One region of the Streptomyces sp. NPDC086835 genome, then DNA from elsewhere that is predicted to be linked to it. Evidence: predicted binding sites of a transcription regulator. Region 1 holds the regulator's gene; the other holds the start of a gene.

Evidence for each region. The regulator HrcA, encoded in region 1, represses chaperone genes, less so after heat shock. The targets are predictions, from matches to a motif close to TTNGCACTCNGNNNNNCNGAGTGCNAA.
Region 2: the regulator HrcA is predicted to act here: its motif matches at 2,393-2,419, upstream of groES (co-chaperone GroES).

Annotation. Positions count from the first base shown of each region.
Region 1 covers NZ_JBIVAU010000001.1:500,430-510,937, forward strand. Annotated here, with positions in the region: gene ACIPJI_RS02170 (AMP-dependent synthetase/ligase) at 1-961, shown strand, start outside; gene ACIPJI_RS02175 (SpoIIE family protein phosphatase) at 1,164-3,242, shown strand; gene hemW (radical SAM family heme chaperone HemW) at 3,257-4,489, shown strand; gene ACIPJI_RS02185 (DUF3097 domain-containing protein) at 4,565-5,371, opposite strand; gene ACIPJI_RS02190 (MBL fold metallo-hydrolase) at 5,398-6,120, opposite strand; gene hrcA (heat-inducible transcriptional repressor HrcA) at 6,307-7,332, shown strand; gene dnaJ (molecular chaperone DnaJ) at 7,333-8,469, shown strand; gene ACIPJI_RS02205 (nitronate monooxygenase) at 8,862-9,938, shown strand; gene ACIPJI_RS02210 (16S rRNA (uracil(1498)-N(3))-methyltransferase) at 9,938-10,508, shown strand, end outside.
Region 2 covers NZ_JBIVAU010000002.1:236,693-247,200, forward strand. Annotated here, with positions in the region: gene ACIPJI_RS07265 (methyltransferase domain-containing protein) at 69-1,343, opposite strand; gene ACIPJI_RS07270 (polysaccharide deacetylase family protein) at 1,365-2,297, shown strand; gene groES (co-chaperone GroES) at 2,565-2,873, shown strand; gene groL (chaperonin GroEL) at 3,020-4,648, shown strand; gene ACIPJI_RS07285 (ester cyclase) at 4,722-5,414, opposite strand; gene ACIPJI_RS07290 (SDR family oxidoreductase) at 5,527-6,300, opposite strand; gene ACIPJI_RS07295 (MOSC domain-containing protein) at 6,443-7,150, opposite strand; gene ACIPJI_RS07300 (LysR family transcriptional regulator) at 7,232-8,128, shown strand; gene ACIPJI_RS07305 (WhiB family transcriptional regulator) at 8,334-8,657, opposite strand; gene ACIPJI_RS07310 (response regulator transcription factor) at 9,174-9,785, shown strand; gene ACIPJI_RS07315 (sigma-70 family RNA polymerase sigma factor) at 10,007-10,508, shown strand, end outside.

The DNA.
Region 1 (10,508 bases):
CGGCGGCGCCAAGTACAAGATCTTCCAGTGGGCCGCGGGAGTCGCCCGCGAGTACGCGAAGGTCACACAGGACAACTTCCGCCGCACCGGTAACGCGTCCGCCCCCTTCGGTCTGAACGCCAAGCACAAGGTCGCCGACGCGCTCGTCTACTCCAAGCTGCGCGAGGCGTTCGGCGGGCGGCTGCGCGCCGCCGTCTCCGGTTCCGCCGCCCTCGCCCCCGACATCGGCTACTTCTTCGCCGGCGCCGGCATCCACATCCTCGAGGGCTACGGTCTGACGGAGTCGAGCGCCGCCTCCTTCGTCAACCCGGGCGAGGCCTACCGCACCGGCACGGTCGGCAAGCCGGTGCCCGGCTGCGAGGTGCGCATCGCCGACGACGGCGAGATCCTGCTCCGCGGCCCCGGGATCATGGAGGGCTACCACAACCTGCCCGAGAAGACCGCCGAGGTCCTCGAGCCCGACGGCTGGTTCCACACCGGCGACATCGGCGAGCTGTCCGCCGACGGCTACCTGCGGATCACGGACCGCAAGAAGGACCTCATCAAGACGTCCGGCGGCAAGTACATCGCGCCCGCCGAGGTCGAGGGCCAGTTCAAGGCGGTGTGCCCGTTCGTGTCCAACATCCTGGTGCACGGCGCGGACCGTAACTTCTGCACCGCGCTGATCGCCCTGGACGAGCCGACGATCCTCGGCTGGGCGGAGGAGAACGGCCTGGGCGGCAAGAGCTACGCCGAGGTCGTCGCCTCTCCGCAGGTCGAGCAGCTCATCGAGGGCTATGTGAAGCGCCTCAACGAGGGGCTCCAGCGCTGGCAGACCATCAAGAAGTTCCGGCTGCTCCCGCGTGACCTGGACATCGAGCACGGCGAACTGACGCCCAGCCTCAAGCTGAAGCGCCCGGTCGTGGAGCGCGAGTACAAGGACCTGATCGAGGACATGTACGCCGGTTCCCGCGAGGCGTGACCCCGCACGAACAGCGGCGGAACGGTGTCGGACCGACGGCCGTTCCGCCGCATGCGTGTGTGCTCTTTAGGCCTTCCTGCCGGTTTCCTTCCCCCTAGTTCGGTGACTCCGTGCTTATGAGCCCCCTCGGTCTGTCACTCTGTCGGTGTCATAAGCGGCGCACGCCAGCACCGACCAGGAGCCGCGGGTGGGGTCCATTCCGATGCAGCGCGAGACCGGCAACTCTTCGACTCCCGTGTGGCCGGCACGGTCCGACCCCAGGCTGGTCGTGCACACCAGCCTGCCCGGCAACCTCCTGGCCCCGGCCGCAGCACGCCGTTTCGTGCGCGACGCCGTCGACGGGTGGACGGGCCTCGGTCTCCTGTCCGGCGGCTCCTGCGCCGACCGGCTTGCCGACGACGCGGCCGTCGTCGTCAGCGAGCTCGTCACCAACGCCGTCGTGCACGCCGGCACCGCGGCGGAACTGCTCTGCCGTTTCGAGGAGTCCACGCACGAGGAACCGGCCGCGCTGGTGGTCGAGGTCTCCGACCACCACCCCGCCAGCGCCGTCACCGGCGGGCCGCACAGCGCCGACGAGTCCGGCACCGCGGACTACGGCCGCGGCCTCCAGCTCGTCGCCTCCCTCGCGGAACGCTGGGGCATCACGTTCCACGCAGCGCTGAAGACGGTCTGGGCCCGCCTGCCGCTCGACGGCCGTGACATCCGCCCGCCCGCCGCCGCGTACTTCGCACCGCCCGCACGCCGGGGCGCGGACGGGACGGAGACGTCCGCGCCGGGGCGCGGGCGTGACGACCTGGAGTGGGTGAGCCGCGGGGCGCCCGCGTTCCTCGCCGAGGCGTCCGACCTGCTCGCCGGGCAACTGGACGAGGACATGGTCGCCGCGCTGGCGGGCCAGCTGCTGGTGCCGCGGCTCGCCGACCGGTGCGCGATCTGGCTGGACGGCGGGGCGAAGGGGCACGGACGAGGGACCGGGGAAGGAGGGACGGGGGCGAGGCTCGTCGGGGTGTGGCACAGCGACGAGGCACGTGTCGGGCCGCTGCGGGAGGCCCTGGGCGAGGAGCCGCCCCTGCTGCCTCTGACGTCGGACGGTGGACCGGTGCCGGTGGCATGGCCGGACGGGACCCACGGCGAGCACCCCGCGCCGCCGCACGGCGCCCCGGCGGCGCAGGACGTCCCCCGGCGAGCGGCCGGGGCGCCGCACCCGCCCGAGCCCGCCGCCGCCACTCCCTACCCGGGCGTGGCCGGGCCGCCCGCCGTCACCGGCACCCAGCAGCCGGCCGGGCCCCTGCCCGCCGAGGAACCGGTCACCGCCCTGGCCTACCGCCTCGGCGTCGGCGGCCACCGTCTCGGCATGCTGCTCGTCGCGCAGAACGGCCCGGCGGGCGTCCCCGCCGAAGTGGCCGCACTCATCGAGGACTTCGCCCGGCGGGTCGCCCTGGCCGTCAGCGCCGCCCGCCGGTACACCCGGCAGGCCACCATCAGCCGGGTCCTCCAGCGCGGCCTGCTGCCGAGCAGGGTGGGACAGATCCCGGGCGTCGACACGTTCCTGGTCTACGAGCCCAGTGACGACGGTGTCGCCGGCGGCGACTTCTACGACGTCTTCCCCGCCGGGTCCGGCGGCCGCTGGTGCTTCATGCTCGGCGACGTCCAGGGCAGCGGGCCGGAGGCCGCCGTCGTCACCGGGCTCGCCAGGCCCTGGCTGCGGCTGCTCGCCCGCGAGGGCTACGAGGTCGGCCAGGTCCTCGACCGGCTCAACGGCCTCCTCCTCGACGACGCGATGGAGGCGGCGGAGGCAGCGGCACTGATCGTCACCGGTGGGCACGGGCCGGGCCTCCCGGACGGGCAGCACGCGCGCTTCCTGTCGCTGCTGTACGGCCAGGTGGTGCCGTCACCGTCCGGCGCCGACGGCGCCCGCTGCACCCTGGCGAGCGCCGGGCACCCGCTGCCCCTGCTGCTCCGGCCCGACGGCACCGTACGGGCCCTGGCCGAGCCGCAGGTGCTGCTCGGGGTCGTCGACGACGTCGCGTACCAGAGCCACACCTTCGACCTGGAGCCCGGTGACACGCTCCTGTGCGTCACCGACGGGGTGACCGAGCGGCGCTCCGGGTCGCGGATGTTCGACGACGAGGACGGTCTCGCGGCCGTCCTGTCCGGATGCGCCGGGCTCACGGCGCAGGGAGTCGCCGAGCGGATCAGGGCCGCGGTGCACGCGTTCGCGCCGACGCCGCCCGGGGACGATCTGGCGCTGCTGGTGCTCCAGGCGGGGCGACCTGCCGGGTGACGGACAATGGGGGCATGCCTTCCGTACTGCCTGACGGCGAGCCCATGCCCGAGGACGGCGCGCTGCCCGCGTCCGCCCTCCACGGCGCCGAAGCCCGGCCGCTGGCCTTCTACCTGCACGTGCCGTACTGCGCGACGCGCTGCGGCTACTGCGACTTCAACACCTACACGGCCACCGAGCTGCGCGGCTCGGGGGGAGTGCTCGCCTCCCGAGACAACTACGCCGAGACCCTGGCGGACGAGGTCCGTCTCGCCCGCAAGGTCCTCGGCGACGACCCGCGGCCGGTGCGGACGGTGTTCGTGGGCGGGGGCACACCGACACTGCTGGCCGCCGGTGATCTCGTACGGATGCTGGACGTGGTGCGTCAGGAGTTCGGTCTCGCCGACGACGCGGAGATCACGACGGAGGCGAACCCGGAGTCCGTCGACCCGGCCTATCTGGCGGCCCTGCGGGAGGGCGGCTTCAACCGGGTCTCCTTCGGTATGCAGAGCGCGCGGCAGCACGTGCTGAAGGTGCTCGACCGCACCCACACCCCCGGCCGGCCGGAAGCGTGCGTGGCGGAGGCGCGGGCCGCGGGCTTCGACCATGTGAACCTCGACCTGATCTACGGCACCCCGGGCGAGAGCGACGACGACTGGCGGGCCTCGCTGGAGGCCGCCGTGGGCGCGGGACCGGACCATGTGTCGGCGTACGCGCTGATCGTGGAGGAGGGCACACAGCTCGCGCGCCGCATCCGCCGCGGCGAGGTGCCCATGACCGACGACGACGTCCACGCCGACCGCTATCTGATCGCCGACGAGGTGCTCGGCGCGGCCGGCTACGACTGGTACGAGGTCTCCAACTGGGCCACGTCGCCGGAAGGCCGCTGCCTGCACAACGAGCTGTACTGGCGCGGCGCCGACTGGTGGGGCGCCGGCCCTGGGGCGCACAGCCACGTCGGCGGCGTGCGCTGGTGGAACGTCAAGCACCCGGGCGCGTACGCGGCAGCCCTGGCGGAGGGCCGCTCGCCCGGCGCGGGCCGCGAGCTCCTCCCCGACGAGGACCGCCGCGTGGAGCGGATCCTTCTCGAGCTGCGCCTGCGGGACGGCGTACCGCTGGACCTCCTGCGTGAGGCCGGCCTCGCGGCGGCCGCCCGTTCCCTGGCCGACGGGCTGCTGGAGCCCGGCGCGTACGAGGCCGGGCGCGCGGTGCTGACCCTGCGGGGACGGCTGCTGGCGGACGCGGTGGTGCGGGACCTGGTGGACTGAGGGACCGGCCGGAGTGAACGACCACCGGCCGGAGTGATACCGGCCGGAGTGAATGCCCCCCTCGGCCGGACAGGTCTAGTCGGACACGGTCACGAAGTCGATCAATTCCTCGACCCGCCCCAGCAGCGCAGGCTCCAGGTCCTTGTACGAACGGACCTTGGAGAGGATGTGCTGCCAGGCCGCGCCCGTGTTCTCCGGCCAGCCGAGGGCGCGGCACACGCCCGTCTTCCAGTCCTGACCGCGCGGCACCGTGGGCCACGCGGGGATGCCCACGGAAGAGGGCTTCACCGCCTCCCACACGTCGATGTACGGGTGGCCCACCACCAGCACGTGCGGGTCGGTGACCGAGGCCGCGATACGGGACTCCTTGGAGCCCTCGACCAGGTGGTCCACCAGGACGCCGAGGCGGGCGTCGGGACCGGGGGAGAAGTCCGCCACGATCGACGGCAGGTCGTCGACGCCCTCCAGGTACTCGACCACCACGCCCTCGATCCGCAGGTCGTCGCCCCACACCCGCTCCACGAGCTCGGCGTCGTGGCGGCCCTCCACGTAGATGCGGCCCGCGCGGGCGACCCGGGCCCGGGCGCCGGGAACGGCGAGAGAGCCGGAGGCCGTACGGGACGGACGTGCCGGGCCGGCCGGGGCCGGACGGACCAGCGTGACGACCTTGCCCTCCAGCAGGAAGCCCCGCGGCTCGAGCGGGAACACCCGGTGCTTGCCGAAGCGGTCCTCCAGGGTGACGGTCCCCGCCTCGCAGCGGATCACGGCGCCGCAGAAGCCGGTCGACACCTCCTCCACCACAAGCTCAGGGTCGGCCGGGACCTCCGGCACGGGCTTCGACCGCTTCCACGGCGGCGTGAGATCAGGGCTGTAGCTGCGCATTCGCACGACGATACGGCCGCACGCCGCTACGACACGCCGAAACGCGCCGCCAGTTCGTCGCGCTGGGCCCGTACGAACGCCGCGTCGACCACCGCGCCGTGCCCGGGGACGTACAGGGCGTCCTCACCGCCGAGGGCCAGCAGCCTGTCGAGGGCGGCGGGCCACTGGGGCCCGACGGCGTCCCGGCCGGCCTGCGGCTCCCCGGATTCCTCCACCAGGTCTCCGCAGAACACCACTTCCCGTTCGGCGGGCACCAGCAGCGCCAGGTCGTGGCCCGTGTGGCCGGGGCCCACATTGGCCAGCAGCACCTGGCGGCCTCCCAGGTCGAGCGTCCACTCCCCGCACACCGCATGCTGCGGCGCCACCACCATGTCCGCGGCCTCCGCCGCCTCCTCGGCAGCGACCCCGTGCCGGATCGCGGACGCGCGGAGCGCGTCCCGCTCCCGGCGCAGCAGCGTGTCCATGCCCACAGCCCCGTACACCTCCGCCCCCGCGAAGGCCGCCGTGCCCAGCACATGGTCGAAGTGGGGATGGCTGAGTGCGATGTGCGTCACGCGGCGCCCCCCGAGCAGCCCCTGTGCCTGGGCCCGCAGCTCGGCCCCCTCGCGGAGCGTGGAGCCCGTGTCGTACAGCAGCACGGCGTCCTGGCCGACGACCAGGCCGGCGGTCGCGTCCCACCTCGGGAGGCGGCGGCGGCCGACCCCCTCGGCCACTCGTTCCCAGCCGAAGTCTTCCCAACTGACGTCCATACGGCGACGCTATCCGCATCACATCCGCATCGACCTGCGCGGGCCGCACGAGCGCGTGTCCGACCGCACGGTCGGCCACCCTTGCTACCCGCGTACCCGGCAGCCGTACACTGGCCGGGGGAATGCTGGCACTCGGGCGCACCGAGTGCCAGGACACACAGAGGAACCACAGCTGGAGGTGCGCGAATGCTCAGCGAACGCAGGCTCGAGGTGCTGCGCGCCATCGTCCAGGACTACGTCGGCACCGAGGAGCCTGTCGGCTCCAAGGCCCTCACGGAGCGTCACAACCTCGGCGTCTCCCCGGCCACCGTCCGCAACGACATGGCCGTGCTGGAGGAGGAGGGCTTCATCGCCCAGCCCCACACGAGCGCCGGGCGGATCCCCACGGACAAGGGGTACCGGCTGTTCGTCGACCGGCTGGCCGGCGTCAAGCCGCTGTCGTCGCCGGAGCGCCGCGCCATCCAGAACTTCCTGGACGGGGCGGTCGACCTCGACGACGTCGTGGGACGTACGGTGCGGCTGCTGGCGCAGTTGACCCGGCAGGTCGCCGTCGTCCAGTACCCGTCGCTTACCCGGTCCACGGTCCGGCACGTGGAGCTCCTCTCCCTCGCGCCCGCCCGCCTGATGCTCGTGCTGATCACGGACACGGGCCGGGTCGAGCAGCGCATGATCGACTGCCCCGCCCCGTTCGGCGACGCCTCGCTCGCGGACCTGCGGGCCCGGCTCAACAGCCGGGTCGTGGGACGCCGCTTCGCGGACGTGCCGCAGCTGGTGCAGGACCTTCCCGAATCCTTCGAGCACGAGGACCGCGGCACCGTCTCCACGGTGCTCTCCACACTGCTCGAGACCCTGGTCGAGGAGACCGAGGAGCGGCTCGTGATCGGCGGCACCGCCAATCTGACCCGCTTCGGGCACGACTTCCCGCTGACCATCCGGCCGGTGCTGGAGGCGCTCGAGGAGCATGTGGTGCTCCTCAAGCTGCTCGGCGAGGCGAACGAGTCGGGCGGTATGGGCATGACCGTACGTATCGGTCACGAGAACGCCCATGAAGGCCTCAACTCCACGTCCGTGGTCTCGGTCGGCTACGGTTCGGGCGACGAGGCAGTAGCGAAACTCGGCGTGGTCGGACCGACCCGCATGGACTACCCCGGAACGATGGGAGCGGTACGCGCAGTGGCACGTTACGTCGGACAGATCCTGGCGGAGTCGTAAGTGGCCACGGACTACTACGCCGTACTCGGCGTACGCCGCGACGCATCGCAGGACGAGATCAAGAAGGCCTTCCGCCGCCTCGCGCGCGAACTCCACCCGGACGTGAATCCGGACCCGAAGACGCAGGAGCGCTTCAAGGAGATCAACGCCGCGTACGAGGTGCTCTCGGACCCGCAGAAGAAGCAGGTCTACGACCTCGGCGGTGACCCGCTCTCGCAGGCCGGGGGCGGCGGCGCCGGAGGCTTCGGTGCGGGCGGCTTCGGCAACTTCTCCGACATCATGGACGCGTTCTTCGGCACGGCGTCGCAGCGCGGGCCGCGCTCGCGTACGCGCCGCGGCCAGGACGCGATGATCCGGCTGGAGATCGAGCTGGGCGAAGCGGCCTTCGGCACCACGAAGGACATCCAGGTCGACACGGCCGTCGTCTGTACGACCTGCTCCGGCGAGGGCGCGGCGCCCGGCACGTCGGCGCAGACCTGCGACATGTGCCGCGGGCGCGGCGAGGTCTCGCAGGTGACGCGGTCCTTCCTGGGCCAGGTCATGACGTCGCGGCCCTGCCCCCAGTGCCAGGGCTTCGGCACGGTCGTGCCGACCCCGTGCCCCGAGTGCGCCGGCGACGGCCGCGTCCGGTCGCGGCGGACGCTGACCGTGAAGATCCCGGCCGGTGTCGACAACGGCACCCGGATCCAGCTCGCGGGCGAGGGCGAGGTCGGCCCCGGCGGCGGCCCCGCCGGTGACCTGTACGTCGAGATCCACGAGGTCGCCCACCCCGTCTTCCAGCGGCGCGGCGACGACCTGCACTGCACGGTGACGATCCCCATGACCGCGGCGGCGCTGGGCACGAAGTGCCCGCTCGAGACGCTCGACGGCGTGGAGGAGGTCGACATCCGTCCGGGCACGCAGTCCGGCCAGTCGATCCCGCTGCACGGCCGCGGGATCACGCACCTGCGCGGTGGCGGCCGGGGCGACCTGATCGTGCATGTCGAGGTGACGACGCCGACGAAGCTGGACGTGGAGCAGGAGCGACTGCTGAGGGACCTGGCGAAGCTGCGGGGCGAGGAGCGGCCGCTGGGCCAGTTCCAGCCGGGCCAGCAGGGGCTGTTCTCGCGGCTGAAGGACGCGTTCAACGGGCGTTAGCCCGGTGGTGGGCGGGGCGGGTCCGCTGCGCGGGGCGGTGTCCCCTCCCCGCCCCTCCCCTTCCCGTAACCGGGGTCTCCTCCCCCTACGCCTGGCGGCGTGGGGTGACCCCCACCGGACCCCCGCGCCTCGATCGCGGACGGGGCTGGTTTCGCGAAGCGAAATCCAGCCCGCCTGGGGGCACCTCCCACGGCCGCCAGGCGTAGGGGGAGATCGAGGGCACCGCGCGGAGCGCGGTACGGGAATCCGGGGCCTGCCCGCCACGCGGCGGAGCCGCACATCGGCACGGCGGTAAGGGGCGGGTAGGGGGAAGCATGCCCCTGCGGGCCCGACGCGGGTTCGGGCGGAATGGGGGATTCGGACCCGTCGCGGGGACGTGGCACGATGCGTGCATGTCGTCATCCGCACTGGCCGGCCTCTGCCGTCATCCGATCGTGCAGGCACCCATGGCCGGCGGCGCTTCCTGTCCGCAGTTGGTCGCCGCCGTGTCGGAGACCGGTGGGCTGGGCTTCCTGGCCGCCGGGTACAAGACGGCGGACGGGATGTACGAAGAGGTCAAACAGGTCCGCGGGCTGACCGCGCGGCCTTTCGGCGTCAACCTGTTCATGCCGCAGCCCGGCAACGCCGACCCCGCCGCCCTCGGTGTCTACCAGGACCAGCTCGCCGGTGAGTCCGCCTGGTACGAGACGCCGCTCGGTGATCCCGACAGGGGACGGGACGACGGTTACGACGCGAAGCTCGCGATCCTGCTCGACGACCCCGTCCCGGTCGTCTCGTTCACCTTCGGCTGTCCCTCGCGCAGCGTCATCGAGTCGTTCAGCAAGGCGGGCACCTTCACGATCGTGACCGTCACCACGCCGGAGGAGGCGCGGGCGGCCCAGTGGGCCGGTGCCGACGCGGTGTGTGTGCAGGGCGTCGAGGCCGGCGGCCATCAGGGCACGCACCGGGACGACCCCGCGACCGACGGGTCCGGTTACGGACTGCTCGCGCTTCTCGCACTGGTGAAGGAGACCGTACAGATGCCTGTCATCGCCGCCGGCGGACTGATGCGCGGCAGTCAGATCGCCGCGGTCCTGGCGGCCGGGGCGAGTGCCGCCCAGCTCGGTACCGCGTTCCTGGTGTGCCCCGAGTCGGGGGCACACCCGGTACACAAACAGGCCATGACCGACCCGCTGTTCGTGCGCACCGACCTGACCCGGGCCTTCTCCGGGCGGCCTGCGCGGGGGCTGGTGAACAGGTTCATGCGGGAGCACGGGCCGTACGCGCCGGCCGCGTACCCCGAGGTGCACCATCTGACGAGCGGGCTGCGCAAGGCCGCCGCGAAGGCGGGCGACGCGCAGGGCATGTCGCTGTGGGCGGGCCAGGGGCACCGGCTGGCGCGTGAGATGCCCGCCGCCCAGCTGGTGGGGGTGCTGGCGGCGGAGGCGGACTCGGCACGGGCCGCGCTGTCGCTCGGCGGTGGTGTGTGATGACCGCTCCTGTCTTCCTCGTCGAATCGCTCGCGGGCGTCGCGCCCGGCGCGACCGTCGTCCTGGACGGGCCGGAGGGTCGGCACGCCGTCTCCGTGCGCAGGCTCCAGCCGGGCGAGGACGTCGTCCTCACGGACGGCGGCGGCCGCGGAGCGTCGGGCACCGTCGTCTCCACCGAGGGCAAGGACCGTCTGACGGTCGAGGTGAGCGAGTGCCCCGAGGAGCCGCAGCCGGTGCCCCGCATCACCGTCGTGCAGGCGCTGCCCAAGGGTGACCGCGGCGAACTCGCCGTGGAGACCATGACCGAGACCGGTGTGGACGCGGTCGTGCCGTGGTCGGCGGCGCGCTGCATCACCCAGTGGAAGGGCGAGCGCGGCGCGAAGTCGCTCGCCAAGTGGCGGGCGACGGCCCGTGAGGCGGGCAAGCAGTCGCGCAGGCTCCGCTTCCCGGAGGTCGCGGAGCCGGCAACGACCAAGCAGGTCGCGGCACTTCTGGCGGACGCGGACTTCGCCGCGGTGCTTCACGAGGAGGGCGCCATGCCGCTCGCCACGGCGGAACTCCCCACGGAGG
Region 2 (10,508 bases), on a different contig from region 1:
CTCCTGAACCGTAACAACGCCCGCTGACAGCAAGGACTTTGCAAAGGCAGAGACGAATGTGACGTCTGCTACACCGGCCGGCCGATCAGCATCGTCGGCGCCCCCGCCACCCGCGTCAGGAAGACCGTCGCCGCGTTCGGCCCCTGCGGCTTCACCTTACGGCGGACCTCTTCCGGTTCGACCGCTGAGCCGCGCTTCTTCACGGTGAGGTTGCCGATCCCGCGTTCCCGGAGCAGCGCCTTCAACTTCTTGAGGTTGAAGGGAAGTTCGTCGGTGATCTCGTACGCCGTCGCATACGGGGTCGGGCGCAGTACGTCCGAGGTGATGTACGCGATCGTCTCGTCGAGAAGACCGCCCGACACGTCCTCGGCGACCTCCGCGACCAGGTGGGCGCGGATCGCGGCCCCGTCGGGCTCGTACAGGTAGCGGCCGACCGGGCGCACCGGCGGGTTCGGCAGCCCGCGGCCGGTCAGGGTGTGCGGGCCCGGGAGGAGGGTGGCGCGGACGGCGGACGGGGCCGTGCCGAACCAGAGCACCGCCTCCTTGACGTCGCCGCCGTCCGAGATCCACTCCGCCTCGGCGTCCTCGGGGACCGCCTCGTGGGGGATTCCCGGGGCGACCTTCAGGGCCGCGTGGGGGCGGGTGCGGGCCGCGCCGATCGCCCAGGACAAGGGCGGGGAGTACGCCTCCGGATCGAAGATGCGGCCACGTCCGCCGCGGCGCGCCGGGTCGACGAAGACCGCGTCGTACGGAGAGGTGTCGATGTCCGTGACGTCCGCGCAGCGGACCTCGACCAAGGCGGACAGGCCCAGCGCCTCGGCGTTCGCACGTGCGACTTCCGCCGTGAGCGGGTCGCGGTCGACGGCCAGGACCGAGATGCCCGCCCGGGCCAGGGCGATAGCGTCACCGCCGATGCCGCTGCACAGGTCGGCGACGCCGCGCACTCCGAGCGCGGCGAACCGCGCGGCCCGGTGGTCCGCGACCGAGCGGCGGGTGGACTGCTCGACGCCGTTCGGGGTGAAGAACATCCGGCGGGCGTCCTCCTCGCCGAACTTCGCCGCCGCCCGCTGCCGCAGCCGTGCCTGCCCCAGCGCCGCCGAGACCAGGGCCGCCGGGTGCTCGCGTCGCAGGCGTGTCGCGACGGCCAGTTCACGGGCGGGGTCGTAGGAGGCCAGCGAGGCCAGCAGCGCTTCGCCCTCCTCGGTGCGCAGTGCGGTGAAGGCGGCGAGCGGATCGAGGTCGTTCACCGGGCCATTGTGGGCCAGGTGGGGGATGGTGCGCTCATGGCGGCGGTGTCGGACCGGTGAGCGGGCGGCGCGCTGACAGGATGCGTCGCCATGCAGCTAGTACGACAAAAGGGAAAAATGGGAGCGTATCGGGTCCGTGCGGCCCTTGTCTCGCTCGTTGTCGCCGCGCTCGGCTCCGGCTGTGCGGCAGAGGGGCCGCCCGAGGCGCCCCGCCCCGCCAGGCCCGCCGCCGAGAAGGAAGCGCGGCAGGGGGCACAGGCGCAGAAGCAGGATGCCCGGAAGGCCCGCGAGGCCGCCGGCGGTCCGGCGCACCGGGAGAAGGTCGCGCAGAGCCAGAAGGCCCGAGCCGCCGCCGCGAAGAAGTGGGGGCTCGAGCAGACGCCGCTCGCGGCGCCACCGCCGCCCACCGTCAAGCCGCGGATCACCACCCGCAAGGGGTTCGAGGTGGAGGGCGGGGAGGGGCTGCCTCCCGTGTTCACCACCGTCCCGACGAAGGAGAAGATCGTCTTCCTGACGATCGACGACGGCGCGGAGAAGGACCCCGAACTGCTGCGCATGATGTCCGACCTGCGGATCCCGTACAGCGCCTTCCTGAGCGACTACGTCATCAACGACGACTACGGCTACTTCGAGAAGATGCGGGACAGCGGCGTGGCGCTGCACAACCACACGCTCAAGCACCCTTATCTGCCCGGCCTTTCGTACGTCGAGCAGAAGCGTGAGATCTGTGGCCAGCAGGACAAGCTGGAGAAGCGGTACGGGAGCCGGCCCCGGCTGATGCGCCCGCCGTACGGGAACTACAACAAGGACACCCTGCGCGCCGCCAAGAAGTGCGGGATCGCGGCCGTCCCGCTGTGGGCCTCGGAGGCGTTTCCCGACCGCATGGAGTGGCGCGAGTGGGACCGGGACCTGCACCCGGGCGACATCATCCTGACGCACTTCCGTGGCAAGGAGGAGTGGGCGGGCAGCATGCCGGACGTGATCCGGCGGGTGATGCGGACGATCACGGCGAAGGGGTACGCCGTCGCCAGGCTGGAGGACTACGTCTGAGCCGGGGGCCGGCGGACGGAGCCCGGGGGCGTGACCGGGAGAGGCGGGGCCGTGGCCGGACCGGAGGCCGAATCAGAACGCCACGCGGTCTCGCATTGGCACTCCGCTTGACCGAGTGCTAATCGCAGTCATAGTCTCGGCCCTGGCACTCACCAAGTGAGAGTGCCAACACAGCGACGGGCAGGTCCGGCACCCGCGACGACGGATCCACCTGGTCGCCACCTCAGATCAGTTAACCCCGTGATCTCCGAAGGGGGAGGTCGGATCGTGACGACCGCCAGCTCCAAGGTTGCCATCAAGCCGCTCGAGGACCGCATTGTGGTCCAGCCGCTCGACGCCGAGCAGACCACGGCCTCTGGCCTGGTTATTCCGGACACCGCCAAGGAGAAGCCCCAGGAGGGCGTCGTCCTGGCCGTGGGCCCGGGCCGCTTCGAGAACGGCGAGCGCCTGCCGCTCGACGTGAAGACCGGCGACATCGTGCTGTACAGCAAGTACGGCGGCACCGAAGTGAAGTACAGCGGCGAGGAGTACCTCGTCCTCTCGGCCCGCGACGTGCTCGCGATCGTCGAGAAGTAGAAAGCAGGGGCGCGCTCAGGGGTCATCGACCCTTGGGACTCCGCGCCAGTTCTGCCTCGAGCTGCGCCCCTGGCCACCCCGCTGATGCCGGGCGGCGAGGGGCGCAGTTCTTTGAACACGAAATCCGAGAGGGCTGAACCGCTCCCATGGCGAAGATCCTGAAGTTCGACGAGGACGCCCGTCGCGCCCTCGAGCGCGGCGTCAACAAGCTTGCCGACACGGTCAAGGTGACGATCGGCCCCCGTGGCCGCAACGTCGTCATCGACAAGAAGTTCGGCGCTCCCACCATCACCAACGACGGCGTCACCATCGCCCGCGAGGTCGAGATCGAGGACCCGTACGAGAACCTGGGCGCCCAGCTGGTGAAGGAGGTGGCGACCAAGACCAACGACATCGCGGGTGACGGTACGACCACCGCCACCGTGCTGGCCCAGGCGCTGGTCCGCGAGGGTCTGCGCAACGTCGCCGCCGGTGCCTCCCCGGCCGCCCTGAAGAAGGGCATCGACGCCGCGGTCAAGGCCGTGTCCGAGGAGCTCCTCGCGACCGCCCGCCCGATCGAGGACAAGGCCGACATCGCCGCCGTGGCCGCGCTCTCCGCGCAGGACCAGCAGGTCGGCGAGCTCATCGCCGAGGCGATGGACAAGGTCGGCAAGGACGGTGTCATCACCGTCGAGGAGTCCAACACCTTCGGTCTGGAGCTCGACTTCACCGAGGGCATGGCCTTCGACAAGGGCTACCTGTCCCCGTACATGGTGACCGACCAGGAGCGTATGGAGGCCGTCCTCGACGACCCGTACATCCTGATCCACCAGGGCAAGATCACCTCCATCCAGGACATGCTGCCGCTGCTGGAGAAGGTCATCCAGGCCGGTGGCTCCAAGCCGCTGCTGATCATCGCCGAGGATGTCGAGGGCGAGGCGCTCTCCACCCTCGTCGTGAACAAGATCCGCGGCACCTTCAACGCGGTGGCCGTCAAGGCCCCCGGCTTCGGCGACCGCCGCAAGGCGATGCTCGGCGACATGGCCACCCTCACCGGTGCCACCGTCATCGCCGAAGAGGTCGGCCTCAAGCTCGACCAGGCCGGTCTGGACGTGCTGGGCTCCGCCCGCCGCGTGACGATCACCAAGGACGACACCACGATCGTCGACGGTGGCGGCAAGAGCGAGGACGTCGCGGGCCGCGTCAACCAGATCAAGGCCGAGATCGAGTCCACCGACTCCGACTGGGACCGCGAGAAGCTCCAGGAGCGCCTCGCGAAGCTGGCCGGCGGCGTGTGCGTGATCAAGGTCGGCGCCGCCACCGAGGTGGAGCTGAAGGAGAAGAAGCACCGTCTCGAGGACGCCATCTCCGCGACCCGCGCCGCGGTCGAGGAGGGCATCGTCTCCGGTGGTGGCTCCGCGCTCGTCCACGCCGTGAAGGTGCTCGAGGGCAACCTGGGCAAGGAGGGCGACGAGGCCACCGGTGTCGCCGTCGTCCGCCGCGCCGCCGTCGAGCCGCTGCGCTGGATCGCCGAGAACGCCGGCCTCGAGGGCTACGTCATCACCGCCAAGGTGGCCGAGCTCGAGGCGGGTCAGGGCTTCAACGCCGCGACCGGCGAGTACGGCGACCTGGTCAAGGCCGGCGTCATCGACCCGGTCAAGGTCACGCGCTCCGCTCTGGAGAACGCCGCGTCCATCGCCTCCCTGCTGCTCACGACCGAGACCCTGGTCGTCGAGAAGCCGGCCGAGGACGAGGGCGACGCGGGTCACGGCCACGGTCACGGCCACAGCCACTGACGCGACAAGCGCCGAGAAGGCCCCCGTCCCCCGCAGCGCGCGGGGGCGGGGGCCTTCCCCGTTGGGGCGTGGCCTACATGGCGCCGAGCTGGCGCATCAGCCGCATCATGTCCATGTGCCACCAGCCTTCCTTGATCTTCCCGTCCTCGAGCCGGAAGATCGTCGTGCCGGTCATGGTGCACTGCTCTCCCGTCGCCGGGATGCCCTGGAACTCCGCCTTGTGCCTGCCGCTCCAGGTCCACAGCGTCACGACGTCGTCCCCTTGGGTGATCTGCCGGTCGAGCTCGAAGGTGAAGTCGAAGGCGCCGCGCCACATGGTGAGGTCCCGGCGTATGACCTCCACGCCGACCTCGGTGTCCTCCTCGTTGGCGATGTCGTGGTCGATGTAGTCGTCGGCGAAGACCTCGCCGATGGCGTCCAGATTGCCGCCGGCCGCGATCTCGTGGAAGAAGCGGCGGGCCGTCGCCGCGTTCAGCTGTTCCTCACGGACCACGTCGAGGTCGGTGAACGAGGGCATGCCGTCGCAGAGGGCCACCATCTCCTGGAACATCTTGTCCGTCTCCGGGAGATGCGAGTTCTTCATCGCCTCCTCGTAGGAGGGGAACTCGACGATGTCCACGTAGTGGTTGCTGTCGCTGCGGTCCTTCCCCGTGACGGCGTGGCCGGTGGTCCGCTTGCCTTGGGTCTGCTCGACCCACTTGTCCATGACCGCGTTCACGTCGTCGAACCTGGCGGTCTTGTAGTCGATGATCTGCACGAACTTCATGGCGTCTCCCGAGCCGCTGAGGCCCCCGATGGGATACGTCCATTTTAGTGACGCGGGTCACATACTGTTCGGTATGCGGCTCCTGCGGCCCGTTCCGGTGCGGCCCGGCCCCCTACTGCGGGCCGTACTTCCGGCCCGTCTTCGACGTGAGCCCGCCCAGCAGCCCGCGCGGCGTCAGCTTCACCACGCCCATCAGCGCCTTGTAGCGGGGGTCGGGGATGGAGAGGGACTTCCCCTTGGCCAGGTCCGAGAGCGCCGACGCCACCAGCTTGTCGGCGTCCAGCCACATCCAGCCGGGAATGTTGTCCGTGCCCATGCCGGCCCGCTGGTGGAACTCGGTCCGTACGAATCCGGGGCACAGCGCCATCAGCCGCACCCCGGATCCTGCCAGGTCCCTGGCGGCGCCCTGCGTGAACTGCACGACCCACGCCTTGGACGCGCCGTACGTGCCACGGGGCACGAAGGCGGCGACCGACGCCACGTTGACCACGCCGCCCCGGCCGCGTTCCCGCATCGGTCCCGCCGCTGCCGCGGTCAGTCGCAGCACCGCCTCGCAGTGCACCTTCAGCATGGTCAGCTCGTCGGCCATGGAGACTTCGAGGAACCGGCCCTTGTTCCCGAAGCCCGCGTTGTTGACCAGCAGATCGACGGGGTGCGTACGGTCGGCCAGGCGCTCCTCGACCGCGCCGATCCCGTCTTCCCGAGACAGGTCGGCGGTCAGTGCCTCCGCCTCGATGCCGTGCCGGTCGTGCAGTTCGGTGGCCTGTTCCTGCAGCCGCTCGGTGTCCCGGGCCACGAGCACCAGGTTGTGGCCATCGGCCGCGAGCCGCCGCGCGAAGGCGGCGCCGATGCCCGCGGTCGCTCCCGTGATCAGTGCAGTCGTCATAGGCGGCACGTTAATGCCCCGCGGGTGGGTGCGGCGCGGGCGCCTTCCCTGACCACTGCCCGTCCCTCGGCCGCGAACTGCACCGAAGTCCCGGGTCCGTTCCGCTTCCCGGCGCCTCTCCGCGCGGCCCGAGGCCCCTCGCCTAAGCGGCGCCGGAGCCGGAGAGGGGGCCGGGACCGGCCGCCGTGCCGTATTTCGCGACGTACGCGCGGGCGCTCCTCAGCAGTTCACTGTGCAGGGTGTCTCCTGCCTCGAGGACCAGGGGCAACAGGTCACGCTCGGTCGTCTCCGCCCGGAACGCCATCTCCACGGTCACCTCGTGCTCCGGCCGGTGCACCACCTCCACCGGATCGCCGGCGCGGATCTCGCCCGGCTCGACGACCCGCAGATACGCGCCGGAGACGCCGCTCTGGGTGAAACGCCTGACCCAGCCCTTCTCGCCCAGCCGGCCCGCGAAGGTACGGCACGGGACACGGCCCGAGGTGACCTCGAGCACCACGAAATCGCCGATGCGCCACCGTTCGCCGATCTTGGCCCCGGTGACATCGACGCCGATGGTGGTGAGGTTCTCGCCGAACGTGCCGTTGGGGAGCGGGCGCCCCAACTCGCGTTCCCAGGCGTCGAGATCCTCACGGGCGAAGGCGTACACGGCCTGGTCGCTCCCGCCGTGGTGGCGCAGATCGCAGACCGCGTCCCCCGACAGTCCGCTGCCGCCCTGGCCCTTGGGGCCCGGGTCCGCCACCCGGACGGGCCCCTCCGCCGGGCGCTTGTCGATTCCGGTCATGCCGCCGGGCGCATCGGTGTAATCGGCCGCCTTCGGACGGCCCACGTTCACGGTCAGAAGCTTCATGCCTCGCACGCTAACCGACACCGCCTCAAAGCAGCCGGCAGTTAATCGCTCGTCACCCCAAGCGCCCCTTATGCTTGAAGGGTGATCGAAGCCCGCCACCTCCGCGTCCTGCGTGCCGTCGCCACCACCGGCTCGTTCTCCGCGGCCGCCCGTGAACTGGGATGCACCCAGCCCGCGGTCAGCCAGCAGATGAAGGCGCTCGAAAGCTCCGCCGGGACCCCGCTGCTGATCCGGACCGGCCGCGAGATGCGCCTGACCCAGGCCGGCGAGGCGCTCGTACGCCATGCCTCCGGCATCCTCGCCGGGCTCACCGCGGCGGAGGAGGAAGTGGCGGCGATCGCCGGGCTGCGGGCCGGCCGGGTCCGTCTCGTCTCGTTCCCCAGCGGTAGTTCCACCCTCGTGCCCACGGCCCTCGCCGCCTTGCGCGCGGCCCATCCCGGCACCCGGGTCTCGCTCGTCGACGCCGAGCCGCCGCGCTCGGTGGAGATGCTCCGCGACGGCGACTGCGACGTGGCGCTCGCCTTCCGTTACGACACGGCAGGGGCCGAGTCGGAGTGGGACGACCTCGTCGTCCGGCCGCTGCTCGTCGACCGGCTCGTGGGACTGGTGCCCGACGGTCACCGCCTTGCCGAGGCGGGCAAGGTGGCCATCGGCGACCTCGCGGAGGAGTCGTGGATCGCCGGCTGTCCGCGCTGCCGGCGGCAGCTGGTGGAGGTCTGCGAGAGCGCGGGCTTCACCCCGCGCATCGACTTCGCCACCGACGACTACCCGGCGGTGATCGGGCTGGTGGGCGCGGGGCTCGGCGTGGCCGTGCTGCCCGAACTGGCGCTTGAGTCGGTACGGCCCAAGGGGGCCCGGCTGGTGACCGTCGAGCCGTCCGTCCACCGCGAGATCGTCGCCCTGACGCTGCCCGACCTGGCGCATGTCCCGGCCGTCTCGGCGACGTTGTCGCAGCTCACCCTCGCGGCGTCCCGCTGACGCGTCCGCGGCGACCGCGGTTCCACGGCGTCGGCGGCAATGAATGTGTTCACGATGTACGTCCTGCGTGGCGGCCGTCGGCCCCCGTCGGGAGATCGGGGGCCGGGACGCCGGAACAACTTGCCTGTGCACGGGGCCGGATTGCCGGTAGGGGAGCAGGCGAAGTGCAGGAACGTTTCTTCGGTTCGTGTGCGTGGCGCTCTCGTCAGCCGCGCACCGCACCCCCCGCGCTCGTGGCGGGGATCAGCCGGTGGCGTGCTCGTCCCATGAGCTCCTCGCGCTCGTCCTCGGTCAGTCCGCCCCAGACGCCGTAGGGCTCGCGCACGGCCAGTGCGTGCGCCGCGCACTCGGCCCGTACGGGGCATCGCATGCAGACCTCCTTCGCCGAGTTCTCGCGAGCGCTTCGCGCCGCGCCGCGCTCACCTTCCGGATGGAAGAAGAGCGAGCTGTCGACCCCACGGCATGCCGCGAGGAGCTGCCAGTCCCACAGATCGGCGTTGGGTCCGGGAAGGCGAGAGAAATCTGCCATGGCGCATGTCCCCTTGAAACCGTGCTGGGTGGATACAGGACCAGGTCGGAAACGGGCGGGACGCCGACCGGACGTGCGCCGGATCCGGCACCAGCACCGTGCCAACGACCGTACATCTGCTGTGTAAGTAGATGTAAATATGACTCATTGCGAATCTAGCCATAGACACCGGAAAAAGGGAAGAAAAGCCGCTGAATGGGGCAGGGCCCCTGTCCGATGGGCACGAGTGCTCCGCCCGCGACCCGTGAAACCTCCGCCTTGCCCCGCGCCGCGCCGCCGAGCCCGCTGTCACCGCGGGAGAACCGGTGCTCACGGATGCCGAGCGACCCGCTCACGGAGCGTGCCGAAGTGCTGTCTCCGACCCGTAACTCTTTCGAGTGACCGTCGTTGAGAAGGCGGAGGCGGTTGAAAGAACAAGCTGTCGGGCACATGTCCGACTGCGTTCAACCGCACAGGTGAAGAAACGTATCCAGCCTGGAGGCTCAAGGTGACGCGCATCAGCTGCGGAGGGCGGCCATGACATCCGTCCTCGTCTGCGACGACTCCCCGCTTGCCCGAGAGGCGCTTCGCCGCGCGGTCGCGACCGTGCCCGGCGTCGAGCGCGTGACGACCGCGGCCAACGGCGAGGAAGTCCTCCGCCGCTGGGGTGCCGATCGTTCGGACCTGATTCTGATGGACGTACGCATGCCCGGTCTGGGCGGGGTGGAGACGGTGCGCCGGCTGCTCTCCGCGGACCCCGGCGCCCGGATCATCATGCTGACCGTGGCCGAGGACCTCGACGGCGTCGCGCTCGCCGTCGCCGCCGGTGCCCGCGGCTATCTCCACAAGGACGCCTCGCGTGCCGAACTGCGCGCGACCGTCACCCAGGCGCTCGCCGACCCCACGTGGCGGCTCGCCCCGCGCCGGCTCCGTTCGGCCGAGATGGGGGCCGCTCCCACGCTCACCGCGCGTGAGATCCAGGTCCTCGAAGGCATGAGCCACGGCCGGTCCAACGCGGAGATCGGGCGTGAGCTCTTCCTCTCGGAGGACACGGTGAAGACGCACGCCAGGCGGCTGTTCAAGAAGCTCGGCGCCTCCGACCGGGCGCATGCGGTGGCCCTCGGATTCCGCTGGGGCCTGGTCCGCTGAGGACCGTAGGAACGGGACGCTGCGGGGGTTACGGATGCCCGAGGGCATCCGTTTCCCGCGCGATGCCGCATCCTTGAGGTGTGGAGTTCCTCGGGGACGAGTCGGTCGAGCGGGAGGGGAGGGCGCAGGGGATGAGTTCCGGCGCACCTGCTCATAACGCTTCGGTGCACAACACAGGACGCAGTGCCACGGATGGTCGCGGGCCAGGGCACCATGGACCGATGCGTGACGACGAGGCGGCGACCGGCCAAGGAGCCATCGGTGCGCTCGTGCACCGTGCCGTCGACGGCGACGAGCAGGCGACGCACGACCTCCTGGCGCACGTCCACCCCCTCGCGCTGCGCTTCTGCCGCTCGCGCCTCAGCAGGCTGCCCGGTGACGCTCGTCACTTCGTCGAGGACCTGGCGCAGGAAGTCTGCGTCGCGGTGCTGATGGCGCTGCCGCGCTACAAGGACACCGGACGGCCCTTCGAGGCCTTCGTCTTCGCCATCGCCTCCCACAAGGTCGCCGATCTGCAGCGGGCCGCGATGCGCCACCCGGGTTCGACGGCCGTGCCGTCCGACGAGATGCCGGAGCGGCCCGACGACTCGCTCGGCCCCGAGGAGCGGGCGCTGCTCAGCGACGACGCGGAGTGGGCCAAGAGGCTGCTCGCCAATCTTCCGGAGAACCAGCGGGAGCTGCTGGTGCTGCGGGTCGCCGTCGGGCTGACCGCGGAGGAGACCG